2 regions of the Desulfotomaculum sp. genome follow, and region 2 is predicted to be linked to the other one. Evidence: a T-box and tRNA genes for the amino acid it is inferred to sense, from the RefSeq annotation. Region 2 holds a T-box; the other holds one or more tRNA genes.
The links. The T-box of region 2 lies ahead of thrS (threonine--tRNA ligase). A T-box ahead of a tRNA ligase gene usually reads a tRNA of that ligase, here a tRNA-Thr.

Region 1: it has a tRNA-Thr gene. The T-box ahead of thrS (threonine--tRNA ligase) is inferred to sense a tRNA for this amino acid. The anticodon was not compared.

Annotation. Positions count from the first base shown of each region.
Region 1 covers NZ_CEVWQM010000012.1:49,402-53,828, reverse strand. The annotation lists gene AC1U9Z_RS08980 (DEAD/DEAH box helicase) at 1-1,037, shown strand, start outside; gene AC1U9Z_RS08975 (hypothetical protein) at 1,049-1,252, shown strand; tRNA gene AC1U9Z_RS08970 (tRNA-Thr) at 1,327-1,402, opposite strand; tRNA gene AC1U9Z_RS08965 (tRNA-Thr) at 1,497-1,572, opposite strand; tRNA gene AC1U9Z_RS08960 (tRNA-Val) at 1,581-1,656, opposite strand; gene AC1U9Z_RS08955 (DUF362 domain-containing protein) at 1,831-2,013, shown strand; gene hcp (hydroxylamine reductase) at 2,027-3,652, shown strand; gene AC1U9Z_RS08945 (NapC/NirT family cytochrome c) at 3,846-4,274, shown strand; gene AC1U9Z_RS08940 (ammonia-forming cytochrome c nitrite reductase subunit c552) at 4,296-4,427, shown strand, end outside.
Region 2 covers NZ_CEVWQM010000013.1:2,699-7,125, forward strand. The annotation lists gene AC1U9Z_RS09235 (hypothetical protein) at 1-988, shown strand, start outside; gene AC1U9Z_RS09240 (DUF445 domain-containing protein) at 1,064-1,666, shown strand; T-box leader at 1,705-1,919, shown strand; gene thrS (threonine--tRNA ligase) at 1,968-3,878, shown strand; ribosomal protein L20 leader region at 4,071-4,193, shown strand; gene infC (translation initiation factor IF-3) at 4,216-4,427, shown strand, end outside.

The DNA.
Region 1 (4,427 bases), on a different contig from region 2:
TGCGACAGGATTTTGAATTATATCAAGGGATGGAATTTGACACCCTAATTTTAGATGAGGCACAGGCCATTAAAAACCATTTAACTAAAACGGCCAAAGCAGTCAAAGGGATCCAGGCAGCCAAACGCTTTGCCCTAAGCGGAACGCCAATCGAAAATTCCTTGGATGAACTTTGGTCCCTCTTTGATGCCATACAGCCGGGCTTTTTTCAGAGTCAACGCAGCTTTAGCAATCTGTCACGGGATCGTATTGCCCGGATGGTTCGGCCCTTTATATTAAGGCGGATAAAACAAGACGTACTAAGAGAGCTGCCGGAAAAAATTGAAACCGTGCATCAATCTGAATTAACCAAAGGACAGAAGGAACTGTATCTTGCTTATTTAGAAAAAATAAGACAGGAAACGAAGGATTCCTTACAAGTCGAGGGATTCGAAAAAAGCCGCATTAAGATCTTGGCAGGATTAACACGTCTTAGACAATTGTGCTGCCACCCTTCCCTCTTTCTGGAAAATTATAACGGCCAGTCCGGTAAACTAGAGCAGCTCATGGAAATGATTGAAAACGCCCTGGAAAATAATCGAAGGCTCTTGGTATTTTCTCAATTTGCCAGTATGTTGCGGCTCATTAGTGAAGAGCTTAATCGAATGAATAAGAGCTATTTTTACCTTGATGGACAAACCCCTGCAAAGGAACGTGTGGAAATGACCCAACGTTTTAATAGTGGGGAGAAGGAGCTTTTTCTTATCTCTTTAAAAGCGGGAGGAACTGGCCTGAATTTAACAGGTGCCGATACAGTGATTTTATATGACTTATGGTGGAACCCTGCCGTAGAAGAACAGGCAGCGGGACGGGCCCACCGCATGGGACAAAGAAATTGTGTTCAGGTGATGAAACTCATTACCAGGGGTACCATTGAGGAAAAAATATACGAGATGCAACAGCAGAAAAAAGAATTAATTGAACAAGTCATTCAGCCGGGGGAAGCAGCCCTGTCTAGCTTATCCGAGGATGATCTTAAAGAAATATTAGGTATTTAGAGTTCTCCCAGGTGGAAAAAATCAACAGCAGGGAAGGATTTTCGAGGGATGTTAAAGCACCAATAAATAAAGAAGGCCGTTGCCTTTCTCCTGGCGGAAAGGCACTAACCGGTAGATGGTGCTATACAGAAGAACAGTTAGAAATAGTAAGGTCGGGAGAGAAAGAGCAAAACAGTGGCAAACGAAACCTAGGCATAGGTGGTAAAATATATTAATTGGTAAATTATGTAAAATGATTATGGTAAAAAAATCCCTTGGTATTCATGGTAATACCAAGGGATTTTTTTACTGGAGCTGAGGAAGGGACTTGAACCCTCGACCTATTGATTACGAATCAATTGCTCTACCAACTGAGCTACCCCAGCCTAATTCAATTGCTATAGTATCAAAGACGAACCTAGAATGCAAGTGGTACTTACAAACAAAAGAGGATCTTGCCAAAAAGCAAGATCCTGACATTGGAGCTGCTAATCGGGATTGAACCGATGACCTTATCCTTACCAAGGATACGCTCTACCTACTGAGCTATAGCAGCATAATGAATGGTGGGCGATGACGGGATCGAACCGCCGACATCCTGCTTGTAAGGCAGGCGCTCTCCCAGCTGAGCTAATCGCCCATTGACATGACTTATGTTAACAGAAATAAAAAGACAAGTCAACAAAAATCTATATTTGCGACAACCGTTACAATAACCTTACATTTTGCCACTATTTATTGCTAGTTGTCAACAAGCCCTGTATAATTAAAAAAATAGGTTAGTTGTAAAATTGTGGTAAGGGGAGGTGTGAGCTTGCGTCCAGTGGTTAATGAAGAAACATGTATTGCCTGTGCTACATGTGAAGGTGTATGTCCGGCTGACCCCAATGTCTTTGAGGTAAGGGATGTATCAAAAGTAGTAAACCCAGATGCCTGCACGGAATGCGGCGCATGTGTGGATAATTGCCCTACAAGTTCAATTCAACTAATTGATTAAAGGGGGATATAATATGTTTTGTAACCAATGTGAACAGACTGCCAAGGGTGTTGGCTGTACCGTAGTTGGTGTATGCGGCAAAAAACCGGAAGTTTCCAATTTACAAGATCTACTATTACATACAGTGAAGGGCCTGTCCCTTTATGCAGCAGAAGGTCGAAAAGTAGGAGTGGTAGATGCCGCTGTAAATCATTTTACAGTGGAAGCTATTTTTTCCACACTGACAAACGTAAACTTTGATGCTGCTCGCTTTCAAAAGCTAATTAATCAGGGTATGGAACTCACTGAAGGGATGAAGGAAAAGGTAGCCGCTGCAGGTGGCAATACTACCTTTGCCGACCCCTCTGCCAACTTGAAAATAGCGCAGGATTTAGAAGGTTTAATCAAACAGGCTGAAGAACTGGGTCACGTAGTAAGTAAAGATGCCGATACAGATATTCAATCCCTCCAGCAAACCCTTGTTTATGGGCTAAAGGGTATTTCCGCCTATGCAGACCATGCCAAGATTCTAGGTCAGGAAGCGGATAAGGTGTATGCCTATATCCATGAAGCAATGGCAGCACTGGCCAATAAAGAACTTGGTTTGAACGATTGGGTGGGCTTGGTTCTCAAATGCGGTGAGGCCAACCTCTGGGCTATGGAACTGCTGGATGCAGCCAATACCGGTAAATTTGGTCATCCAGTACCTACCGAAGTTCCACTGGGACATAAAAAGGGTAAGTGCATCCTGGTATCCGGGCACGACTTGCTGGATCTTGCGAATCTTCTTGAGCAAACCGAGGGCAAGGGAATCTACGTTTACACCCATGGTGAGATGCTCCCCACCCATGGTTATCCCGAGTTGAAGAAATATAAGCACTTCTATGGCCATTTTGGAACTGCCTGGAACAATCAAAGAAAGGAATTTCCCACTTTCCCAGGGGCAATCCTAATGACCACCAACTGCATTCAAGATCCCCAGGCCTATATGGAAGGTATTTTCACCACTGGACTAGTTGGTTGGCCCGGTGTAACGCACGTTAAAAATGATGATTTCTCGGCAGTGATTGAAAGGGCTCTGGCTATGCCTGGTTTCGAGGAAGATGAAGATAAAGGCAGCGTGCTGGTAGGCTTTGCCCGCAATACCGTGCTGAGTGTAGCAGATAAAGTAATTGCCGGAGTCAAGGAGGGGGCCATCAAGCATTTCTTCTTAGTTGGTGGCTGCGATGGTGCCAAGGCTGGCCGCAGTTACTATACGGAGTTTGTGGAAAAGGCACCCCAAGACACAATCATCCTTACCCTGGCCTGTGGTAAGTTCCGTTTCTTTGACAAGAAACTAGGTGATATTGGTGGTATTCCTCGGTTGCTGGATGTTGGTCAGTGCAATGATGCTTACTCTGCCATTCAAATTGCCGTGGCCTTGGCCAATGCCTTTGAGTGCGGCGTAAATGATTTACCACTTTCCCTGGTACTCTCCTGGTATGAACAAAAGGCAGTGGCTATTTTACTGACATTATTACACTTAGGAATTAAGGACATTCGGTTAGGACCCAGTTTACCGGCCTTTATTTCACCCAATGTTCTGGATGTACTAGTCAAGAATTTCAACATTAAGCCGATTACCACTGCGGAAGCGGATCTAGCAGCTATCTTGGGTTAAAAGCTTTATGAATACATTGAAATAGGACTTGGGGTATTTGCCCCAAGTCTTTTTTCAAAAAAGAACATGGCATTTAAGCTATTGGTTAATACCAAAAAAATATTTTCAGAAACCTTTTATCTGGAATAATCTGTCTAGAGTTGCCAGTTCGTTTACTATATATTAATCATAAGGAGGTGAGGTCGGCGGGGTAATGAAGAAAAAACTTATGTGGTTAGCTGCTTTTGGTTTTATCAGCTTTGCTTTGATGCTGATAACAAAGGTTCCTGCTCTTGGGTTAGACAAGGCAGAGTTTTGCGGCCAATGTCATGTTATGGATGAACAGGTAGACACATATTTACATTCAGCACATAGGTCAGGAGCTACCTGCGGGGATTGTCATATTCCCCATAGCCTGGTGTACGGTGCTACCTATAAAGCATATACCGGAACAAGGGACATCGTTGCTGTCGTCACGGACACTGCTCCCAAGGAAATTAGAGTGACAAAACTAGGCAAAGACATTCTTCAAGAAAATTGTTTAAGATGCCACGGACAAATGCTGGAGCTAGTGGGGGACACGAAAAGGGACGGTGGAAAATATTGCTTCGATTGTCACCGCAGTACCCCGCACCAGAAATGATGAGAGGGGTGGTTATTTAAATTGATTCCAAAAGAATACCGTAATTTAGTTTTCTTTTCCCTGGTAGTAATCGTGATCTTGGGGGCTTCGGTATTTTATTTCTATAATGCTCATAACACAGACCTAGAGGAAGGTCCGCTTGGCGAGATTGCA
Region 2 (4,427 bases):
AGAACAGCCCAAAGGCTCTAGAACTTTGATCTTTAGCGATTTCCCTGAATACATTGATAAGCCGGGCATCTCATACCAGGATAACATTTATCCCTTTAAAAATAATGGCAGGTTCAGGGTCTTTGATTACCATGTTAATAGTTCTACAAAGCCTCTGTATTTTTCGATTTTATTAACGAATAAAAATGATCACCCTGTGACCGTGCAAATTGAAAAAATGGCGGTTGCCGGGCCTTCTATGAATTATATGGCTGCAGGAAAAGATGCGGTGCAGTCATGGCTTAATTCAAGTGTAGATAAAACCCTGGTAATAGGACCTTGGCAAACTGTATTTTTGGCCGAACCCGTTTGCCTAAAGAAGGATCAATTGGTGAACTTTATCTACGACGCAACGGCCAGTGACACAGTACAGGTCTCCACTGTAACAAGATCGGATGAAAAAGCTTCGCTCAAGGGCCTGCCCATATTAGTCAAAAAAACCGCCCCAGGTGAGAAAGCACCCACTATTTTACGGGGGACTTTTGATACAGCCGATTACTATCACACTTATGTAATTGGCTTGGATGGACGGGCTTATACCGCAGTTGGCGTAGCGGGAAAGGCGGACTACTTACAAGGCTATTCCGCAGTGGATCGTAAGAAAGTAGTGAACTATGGGAACTATGGCGTTTTGTATCACACAAGCTTTAAATTAATTCCGTACTTACAGTCGCCTGGGGCAATTGTGATTAATTCCCGAGGTGGTGGTTTCGGTACCGCTGCTAGTATTAAAATTAATGGGAAGTTGGTTAAGCCAGGATTTATTGGTCCCACAGAGACTACAGCCATTGGCCTGAATACTGTAAAACAAGGAATTCTTGTTTACAAGGAAGATATCAAGAATAGTGATGAGATTACAATAAATTGGATGCCAGCAGGTGGAACGAACTTGCCTGTGAATTTTATCGTGCAACCTTATCAAGCTGTGACAACGATGGAAAATGAGTAATCTGTAAATCTATTGCACCTTACCGAGCGTTTTGATATAGTTATGTCGTTAATTGACGAATGGAGGTCATGTAAGGTGCAGTGGTGGTCAATGATTTTAATTCCTATTATTGGTGCCTTTATTGGTTGGGTTACCAATCTAATTGCCGTTAAGGCTATATTTAAACCCTATGAGCCGATTCATATTATAGGTTCCTTTTCAATTCAAGGGGTTGTTCCCAAAAGAAGGCAGGAGTTGGCCAGAAGCATCGGCGAAGTGGTGGAGAAGGAACTACTGAATGTAACGGACCTGATCAACCAAATGAAATCCCCGGAGGTTCTTGGTCGGATTGTTGACACTGCCAGTGAGTCCATCCGTAATATGGTGGTAGATAAGATACCTGTTTGGGTCCCCGTCACCATTCGAACCGTTATCTTGGAAATGATGGGGGACATGCTGCATAAACAAATGCCCCAGGTAATCGAGCAAATAGTGGATCAGGCCGGAGGAAGTGTGGCAGAAAAGGTTAAAATTGCCCAACTGGTTGAAGATAGAATGAATGCTTATGATATTCGGCATTTGGAGAAAATAATATTAGACGTTGCCTCCCGGGAACTAAAACATATCGAAATCATTGGTGGTGTTTTGGGTTTCGTTATTGGTCTTGTGCAGGTTGCGGTGGTTTATCTGTCTGCTTGACATTTGTGCTCAGTAAATCTATAATTAACCCGTAAATAGTATGTGCTGTGATAAGGAAAAGTAGGACAGTATGTTCGCCCAGAGAGGAAGACCCAGGCTGCAAGTACTTCCCGATACCTCTGTCTGAAAGACCACCTTGGAGCTGTTTGCTGAACCTTAGTAAGCAAACCGGTTTGACACCGTTATCATCCTTTGAGGTGGGAGTCTATGACTCCAACCAGGGTGGAACCGCGGAGATAACCCCGTCCCTGAGTAATCAGAGACGGGGTTTTTTATATTTACTACCGAAAGGAGAAACACCATGATAAAAGTAACACTTAAGGACGGTTCCGTCAGAGAGTATCCCGTAGGAAGTACAGTAATGGGAGTTGCTAAAAGTATCAGCCAAGGGCTGGCCAGGGAGGTCTTGGCCGGTAAGGTTAATGGCAAGGTTGTGGATGTTGACCATCCCCTAAATGAAGACGCCGCCTTAGAACTATTGACCTTTAATGATGAAGAGGGAAGAAATGTCTATCGGCATAGTACTGCCCACGTATTGGCCCAGGCTGTGAAAAGATTATTTCCCAATGCCAAACTGGCCATTGGCCCGGCCATTCAAGATGGCTACTACTATGACTTTGATGTAGAGCAACCCTTTACCCCGGCCCAGGTAGAGCAGATTGAAGAAGAAATGAATCGCATCATTAAAGAAGATATTCCTTTCCAAAGGGCAGAGTTGTCCCGGGAAGAAGCTCTGGAGCATTTCAAGAAACAGGGTGAAATTTATAAGGTAGAGCTAATTACGGACCTGCCAGAGGATGCTGTGATCTCCTGCTATCATCAGGGCGATTTTAATGATCTATGTGCCGGACCACATGTTCCTTCCACCGGTAAATTAAAAAGCCTTAAGTTAATGAGTATTGCCGGAGCCTATTGGCGGGGCAGTGAGAAAAACAAAATGCTGCAGCGTATCTATGGCACCTCCTTCCCTAAAAAGACATTATTGGATGAGCATCTGTTCCGCATAGAGGAAGCGAAGCGGCGTGACCATAGAAAGTTAGGTCAAGAACTGGATCTGTTTAGTATCCAGGAGGAGGGTCCAGGGTTCCCCTTTTTCCATCCGAAGGGCATGGTTTTACGCAATGAGCTGGAAAATTTCTGGCGTCTGGAACATAAAAGACGTGGCTATCAGGAAATTCGTACGCCCATTATCTTAAATCGCGGTCTTTGGGAACAGTCTGGACACTGGGCCCATTACAAGGAAAATATGTATTTTACCAAGATTGACGAAGGGGATTATGCCGTTAAGCCCATGAACTGTCCGGGTAGTATTCTGGTATACAAAGCTAGAATGCACAGTTATCGCGATCTTCCCCTGCGCTGGGGTGAACTGGGTCTGGTACACCGCCATGAGCTGTCCGGTGCTTTGCACGGACTGATGCGGGTGCGTTGCTTTACCCAGGATGATGCGCACATCTTCCTGCTGCCCAGTCAGATTAAGGAGGAAATCATCGGGGTCATCGATCTGTTTGATTACTTCTATAATACCTTTGGTTTAAACTATCATGTGGAGTTATCGACTCGCCCCGAGAAATCCATGGGTTCCGATGAAATGTGGGAAACAGCAACAAACTCCCTGCGGGATGCTCTGGAAGCTAAGAAAATGGATTACAAAGTAAATGAGGGTGACGGGGCATTTTATGGTCCTAAGATTGACTTCCATCTAACCGACAGCCTGGGCAGAACCTGGCAGTGTGGTACCATTCAGTTGGACTTCCAAATGCCGGAAAAATTTGATCTTAACTATGTTGGTGAAGATGGTCAAAAGCACCGCCCGGTCATGATTCATAGGGTTGTTTTCGGCAGCATTGAACGTTTTATCGGCATCCTCACGGAGCACTTTGCAGGAGCCTTCCCGGTTTGGTTGGCCCCGATACAGGTTAAAGTATTGCCAATTACCGACAAGCACCATGAATATGCCAGGGAATTGGTCAAGAAACTAGATGCTCTGGATGTTCGGGTGGAACTGGATGCCAGGAATGAAAAAATTAATTATAAGGTTCGAGAAGCCCAGACCCAAAAAATCCCCTATATGCTGGTCATCGGAGATCGGGAAATGGAGCAGGGAACGGTGGCCCTGCGGCAGCGCGGCAAGGGAGATGTTGGGGCCGTAGCCGTTGATGAATTTATTAAAAAGATTGTGGAGGACATCCATACCAGGGCTATTTTCTAACACGATCAGAAAGAATAAGATTTTAAGGATGATCGTATAAGAAAAGCTAAGGCTCGCTTGTGCCCTTAGGGTGCGCTATAGGCTGGCGCACCCTTAAGGGCATAAACGAACCAAGCTTTTCTAATTATCAAAGGGAAAGCCTTGACTCCATAGGCAGGCTATGGTACAATTTCATCTGTTGAACTCAATATATTTAGCAAGTAGAGGCATCCCGCTTCTCACCTTACAACGATGGTTCGTAGGGTCATCTAACACAAATTTATTTTATAGTTGTGTCTATAAGCGGGTGTTTATCACCCGCTTTTTGTTTTTGTTTTAACTTAAAATCTGGAGGTGAATATATATTTCCAAACAAGAGCAACGCATTAATGAGGAAATCAGAGCACGTGAAGTACGGGTAGTAGACGCTGACAACAACCAACTGGGCATTATGCCTGTAAAAGAAGCCCTGCGTTTGGCAGAGGAAAAACAGTTGGATTTGGTGGAGGTTGCTGCCCAGGCCAAACCGCCGGTTTGCCGTATTATGGATTATGGTAAATTCAAATATGA